3 regions of the Mesorhizobium sp. C268A genome follow, and region 2 is predicted to be linked to each of the others. Evidence: predicted binding sites of a transcription regulator. Region 2 holds the regulator's gene; each other region holds the start of a gene.
What was found. Region 2 encodes PhoB, which activates phosphate uptake and scavenging genes when phosphate is short. Its sites were predicted from a motif close to TGTCATNNANCTGTCAT; they were not measured.
Positions count from the first base shown of each region.

Region 1: NKL06_RS05420 (LTA synthase family protein) is a predicted target of PhoB. The motif match lies at 800-816, and genes of this name have one in related genera.
Region 3: NKL06_RS15390 (DUF1045 domain-containing protein) is a predicted target of PhoB. The motif match lies at 663-679, and genes of this name have one in related genera.

Region 1 is NZ_JAMYVX010000001.1:1,056,742-1,058,940, forward strand. Features, by position in the region: gene fabD (ACP S-malonyltransferase) at 1-589, opposite strand, end outside; gene NKL06_RS05420 (LTA synthase family protein) at 837-2,199, shown strand, end outside.
Region 2 is NZ_JAMYVX010000001.1:4,049,999-4,052,197, reverse strand. Features, by position in the region: gene NKL06_RS19775 (ROK family protein) at 1-454, shown strand, start outside; gene phoB (phosphate regulon transcriptional regulator PhoB) at 485-1,174, opposite strand; gene phoU (phosphate signaling complex protein PhoU) at 1,191-1,895, opposite strand; gene pstB (phosphate ABC transporter ATP-binding protein PstB) at 1,937-2,199, opposite strand, start outside.
Region 3 is NZ_JAMYVX010000001.1:3,205,179-3,207,377, reverse strand. Features, by position in the region: gene iolB (5-deoxy-glucuronate isomerase) at 1-566, shown strand, start outside; gene NKL06_RS15390 (DUF1045 domain-containing protein) at 821-1,528, shown strand; gene NKL06_RS15385 (alpha-D-ribose 1-methylphosphonate 5-triphosphate diphosphatase) at 1,563-2,199, shown strand, end outside.

The DNA.
Region 1 (2,199 bases), 3.0 Mb from region 2:
TCAGCGCCCGCTTCGCGCCCTTTTCGGTGCACAGTTTCGCGGCGAGTTCCACCGCCGCCCTGGCGCCGGAGATCACCAGCTGGCCGCCGCCATTGTCGTTGGCGATCTGGCAGACTTTGCCGGATCCCGTTGCGGCCTCGGTGCAAGCGGCTTCGACGTCGGGCTGTTCCAGTCCGATGATCGCCGCCATGGCGCCCTCGCCGGCCGGCACCGCCGCCTGCATGGCGTTGCCGCGGATGCGCAGCAGCCGGGCGGCATCGGCGATCGAAACGAAACCGGCCGCGGCAAGGGCGGAATATTCGCCGAGCGAATGACCGGCAACGTAGGCAACCTTGTCCTTCAGCGAAAAGCCGCGCGCTTCCAGCGAGCGGATCGCCGCCAGCGAGACCGCCATCAGCGCCGGCTGGGCATTGGCAGTCAGGGTCAGCGCCTCTTCCGGGCCTTCCCAGATCAGTTTCGACAGCTTTTCGCCCAGCGCATCATCGACTTCCTCGAACACCCTGCGTGCCTCGGGGAAGGCGTCGGCGAGGTCCTTCCCCATGCCGACAGCCTGGCTGCCCTGTCCCGGAAAGGTGAATGCGACGGCCATTTGGGCGCTCTCCAGCGGCTGATTTTTCCTGCCTGTGACGCAAGGCGGACCGCCAAGTCAAGCCCGGAGGCGGCATTTCGGCTCTCGCTTGAACCGGAGCTGACCTCGAGTCCCTGTTCCCAAAGGCTTTTTGCCGATCACACCTGATGAAAACCGCTCACGAATCGTTTGCTGGCTCTTCTTATTTTCGCCACAGGCGCTAGCTTTTGCATGACAGTTCTATGACAGAACGGTGGCGCGAGTGGAAATGCGCGTTGCTTGGGCCGGGGGAAGAGACGTGGCTAGGATCAGGAAGGGCGCGGCCGTACCAGCGCCACAGTTCTTGGAAGACGATCCGTCCACCGGCTACCTGCCGGGGCGCAGATGGCCGGTCATCCGCTACGGTCTGGTCACGCTGCTTGCCTCCGCCATCCTGGTGTTCGCCATCGAATGGATCGTGCGCGGCGACTTCTTCGGCACAGTCGACTTCTTCCTGCAGCCATTCAAGCCGGGCTGGACCACCATCATTGTCTTTGCATTGGTGCTGATGGGACTGGACGCCGTGCTTGGCCGCAGTCACCAGAGCCTGATGATCGTGGCGCCGCTGACGCTGGCGCTGGCCTTTGTCGGGCATCAGAAGTCGCATTATCTCGGCGATCCGCTCTACCCAACCGATTTTCTTTATTCGCGCCAGATCATGGCACTGATGCCGCTCCTGGTGCGCGAGCGGCCCTGGACGGCGCTCGCCATGGCGGTCGGCATCGTCGCCGGCCTGTCGCTGCTGATCTATGGCTGGCGGTTGTGGCGCCGCAAGGTTCCGATCCTCAGCCGCAAAGGGCGGCTGGCGCGGCTGACGCTGGCAGTGCCGCTGCTCGCCTTCTTCGTCTCGATCATGGACTACGCCACCTTCTCGTGGACCCGCGACCGGCTGCAGATCATCCCGATCATGTGGGACCAGAAGGAGAACTACGCCTCCAACGGGTTTGCGCTGGCCTTCGCGCTCAACGTGCCGATGGCGCATGTCTCGGCGCCGGCGGGCTATTCCGACAAGGCGATCGACGCGATCGACAGGCCTGATGTGGCGGCCTCGGTACCGGATGAGAAACCCGACATCATCGTGGTGATGAGCGAATCTTTCTGGGATCCGACCAAGCTGCCCGGCGTCACAATCACGCCTGACCCGATCCCCAATGTGCGGGCGCTGCGTTCCGGCTATATGTTCTCGCCGGAATTCGGCGGCATGACCGCCAACATCGAATTCGAGGCGCTGACCGGCTTTTCCAATGCCTTCCTGCCGGCGGGCTCGATCCCCTATCAGCAATATGTGCGCACGCCGACGCCGTCGCTGGCGACCTTCCTGAAAAGCGAGGGATACCGGGCGCGCGCCATCCATCCGGGCACCAACTGGTTCTGGAACAGGGGCGCCGTCTATGCCGATTTCGGCTTCAACGATTTCCGCTCGGAAGAGACGCTGCCGCCACTGGAAAAGCGCGGGCCGCTGGCTTCCGATGCCTCGATGACCGACGAGATCATCGCAGAGGCCGACGCCAGCGAGCGGCCGGTGTTCTTCTTCGCCGTCAGCCTGCAGAACCACGGTCCCTACGAGCCGTACCGCTATTACAATCCGACCC
Region 2 (2,199 bases):
GCGCGGCTGCGTGGAAGCCTATGCCGGAAACTACGCCATCTGGCGCAGCGCCAAAATGATGGGCGAGGATGCCGAGCCGGTCGATATCGGCGACGCTGATATGCGGGCGCTGGCCGCTCGTGCGCGAGAGACGGACGGACCGGAGCGCGAAGCCTATCGCAGGGCCGGTGAGGCGCTCGGCTTCGGCCTCGGCAGCCTGTTTGCGCTGATCGACCCGGCCCCCGTCGCCATGGTCGGCGTCAGCGCCGCCGCGTTCGACCTGATCGAACCGGCATTGCGCGAAGCGATCGCCCAGACCGCCGGCGGCCAGCACTCGAAGTCGATCTCCTTCGACACCGAGCCCAACGAGCTGCCGCTGATCCGCGAAGGCTGTGCCACGCGCGCGCTCGGCTTCGTCGACCAGGAGATTTTTGCGCCGGGTATTCAGCCCAAATCCGGCAAGCATGTCGCGTGAATGGCCGGCAACGGCGCGACGCGCAGGATCCTAGTCTTCCCTGATCGCGTAGCCGGCGCCGCGAATGGTACGGATGACATCCGGCATGCGGCCGTTGTTGACGGCCTTGCGCAGCCGCCCGACATGCACGTCGACGGTTCGCTCGTCTATATAGATCGTCTCGCCCCAGACATTGTCGAGCAGTTGGCTGCGCGAGAACACGCGGCCGGGATGGCGCATCATGAATTCGAGCAGCCGGAACTCGGTCGGTCCGAGCCTGATCTCGCTCTTCTTGCGGTAGACACGGTGCGACTCGCGGTCGAGCACGATGTCGCCGACCTTGAGCACGCTGGACAGCACTTCCGGCTTGGCCCGGCGCAGCAGCGCCTTCACGCGCGCCATGAACTCCGGCGTCGAGAATGGCTTGACCAGATAGTCGTCGGCGCCGGTGGACAGGCCGCGCACGCGATCGCTTTCCTCACCGCGCGCGGTCAGCATGATGATCGGCAGCCGCTCGGTTTCGGGCCGCACTCTAAGCCGCCGGCAGAGCTCGATGCCGGAAACAGCGGGCACCATCCAGTCGAGCACCAGGAGATCGGGCACGTTTTCCTGCAGGCGGATCTCGGCCTCGTCGCCGCGTGTCACCACCTCGACTTGATAGCCTTCGGATTCGAGGTTGTAGCGGAGGAGCACGCCTAGCGGCTCCTCGTCCTCCACGACCATGATGCGTGGCGCGATCATAGGCAGTTCACCCTCATCAGGCCGGCGTGGCCATCGCCGTCTCGTCCTGCTTCGGACGATTGGCGGGCAATTGCTGGCCGGTCAGCACATAATACGCATTTTCGGCGATGTTGGTGACATGATCGCCGATGCGCTCAAGATTCTTGGCGCAGAACAAGAGATGCGTGCAGGCGGTGATGTTGCGAGGGTCTTCCATCATGTAGGTCAAGAGCTCACGAAACACGGACGTGTATTTGACGTCGATGCGCTCGTCGTCATTCCTGAGTTTTGCAAGCGCTGCCGCATCGGTGGCGGCATATTCCTCGACGACGCCTTGCACCTGGATCAGCACCAGTTGCGCCATGGCATCGATGGAGTGCGAGAGGTCGCGCGGCGTGACGCTCAAGCCCACGGTGCCGACGCGTTTGGCGATGTTCTTGGCGAGATCGCCGATGCGCTCGAGGTCGCCGGCCATGCGGATCGAGCCGACCACGGCGCGCAGATCGTTGGCCATCGGCTGGCGCTTGGCGATCAGCGTGATGGCGCGGTCGTCCAGTTCGCGCTGGCGCGCATCCATGATGGCGTCGTCGGAAACGACACGCTGTGCCAGCGCATTGTCCGAATTGAGCAGCGCCCTGGTCGAGCCGCTGACCATCGAGCCGGCCAGATCGCCCATGTCGCGGATCAGCTTGCTGATCTGCCCGAGCTCTTCATCGAAGGAGGCGACGGTATGTTCACCCATGATCTTGGTCCTCGTGCCTGAAAATTCACCCGCCGGACGGCTCAGCCGAAGCGGCCGGTAATGTAGTCTTGGGTGCGCTTGTCGTCGGGGTTGGTGAACATCTTGTCGGTGGCGCCCTCCTCGACGAGATAGCCGAGATGGAACATCGCTGTACGCTGCGACACGCGCGCCGCCTGCTGCATCGAGTGGGTGACGATGACGATCGTGTAGTTCTGGCGCAGTTCGTCGATCAGCTCCTCGACACGGGCGGTGGCGATCGGATCGAGCGCCGAGCAGGGCTCGTCCATCAGGATCACCTCCGGCG
Region 3 (2,199 bases), 840 kb from region 2:
GGTCGGTCTATATTCCTGAGGGGTCGGATTGGTCGGTCACCGCCGACACCGATCTCGAGCTCGCGGTCTGCTCGGCGCCGGGCCTGGGCGGCGGCTTGCCCGTTCGCGTCATCGCACCCCACGACCTCGGCCAGGAGACTCGGGGCAAAGGCACCAACACGCGCTACGTCACCAACATATTGCCCGAGGGTAAGCCGGCCGACTCGCTGCTGGTGGTCGAGGTCATCACGCCCGGCGGCCACACATCGAGCTACCCGCCGCACAAGCACGACCAGGACAATCTGCCCGCCGAATCCTATCTTGAGGAAACCTACTACCACCGCCTCAACCCGCCACAGGGTTTTGCCTTCCAGCGCGTCTACACCGACGCCGACAAGACCGGCGCCCGCGAGCTGGACGAAGCCATGGCGATCGAGGACGGCGATGTTGTGCTGGTGCCCAAGGGCTATCACCCCTGCGCCGCCTGCCACGGCTACGACCTCTATTACCTCAACGTCATGGCCGGGCCGAAGCGGACGTGGAAGTTCCACAACGCGCCCGAGCACGAATGGCTGATGAAGGCCTGATCGGCCTTCACTTGCGGCGGAAGCTGTTGGTCAAGCAGGAAAAAATCGTCGGCTAACGATCCATGGGGTCGATTTGCCTTCGAAAACCCGCATAAGCTTCGTCAATCCGTCATGGAAATCACCTATGGCAGCGGGCCAGTGCATGTCGCCCAAAAGTGCGCAGCTTTTTTGGGATGACGACATGCAGCAAATTAAAGACTTAAAGCGCGTCGCGCCATCGGTTCGGTTTCGGCGCGCTTTAAGGAGGATTTTCGATGCGCTACGCCATCTATTTCACCCCAAGGCAGGACGAGCCGTTGGCGCGGATCGCCGCCAACTGGCTGGGCCGCGACCCCTTTGGCGCCGCCACCAGGCCGGTCGAGGCGGTGGGCGAGCTGTCGGCGGCCGAAGTCGCCTTTCACACCGCATCGGCGCGGCGCTACGGTTTTCATGCGACGCTGAAAGCGCCCTTCCGGTTGGCCGCCAACGAAACCGAAAGCTCGTTGCGCGCGGCGCTGGACGCCTTTGCCGAAGCAACGCCGACGGTCACCATCCCGCGCCTGGTCGTCAGCCAGATCGATGGTTTCTTCGCTTTGGTGCCGGAAGGCCCGCTGCCGCCGCTCAACCGTTTCGCCGATTATGTCGTGCTTAGCTTCGACCGTTTTCGCGCGCCGCTCACCGAGGCCGAGATCGAGCGGCGCAGCCTGGATTCGCTGAAGCCGGCCGAGTTCCGCAATCTCTGCCAGTGGGGCTATCCCTATGTGTTTGAGACCTTTCGCTTCCACATGACACTGTCCGGCCGGGCCGGGCCGCAGGAAAGCCAACGTCTGCGCGCGGCAATTGACAGCCTGTTCGCCGATGTGCTGCAGCAGCCGGTGCTGGTGGATGCGCTGACGCTGTTCGTCGAAACCGAACCGGGCGCTCCGTTCATGGTGCTTTCGCATCATGCGCTCGGCCGCCGCGCTGCCCGAAAAACCGCCTGACCGCAATTCGTCCGAGTAAGCAAGGACTGCCTGAATGACCGCCGAAACTGTTCTCCACAACGCCCGCATCGTGCTTGCCGACGAGATCGTCGAAGGGTCGCTCGTGCTGCGCGACGGTTTTATCTCCGGCGTCGACGCCGGCACCGGCCACACCGGCGGGAGCATGGGCGGCGAGGACATGGGCGGCGACTACATCATTCCCGGCCTGGTCGAGCTGCACACTGACCATCTCGAAGGCCACTATGCGCCGCGCCCGAAAGTGCGCTGGAACCCGATCGCCGCCGTCCTTGCCCATGACGCGCAGGTGGCCACCGCCGGCATCACCACCGTGCTCGACGCTTTGCGTGTCGGCATGGACGAGGACGCGGATATTACCTCCGACGACATCCGCAAGCTCGCCGGCGCGATCGAGGACAGCGTCGCGAAAGACCGGTTGCGGGCCGACCATTTCTTGCACCTGCGCTGCGAGGTCTCGGCGCCGGATTGCTTGCGGGCTTTCGCCAATTTCGATGGCGACGAGCGGGTCAAGCTGGCCTCGCTGATGGACCATGCGCCGGGACAGCGTCAGTTCGTCAATCTCGAGACCTACGCCCATTACTATCAGCGCAAGCTGAAATTGACCGATCGCGACTTCCAATTGTTCTGCGAAAAGCGGATGTCGGAATCGGCGA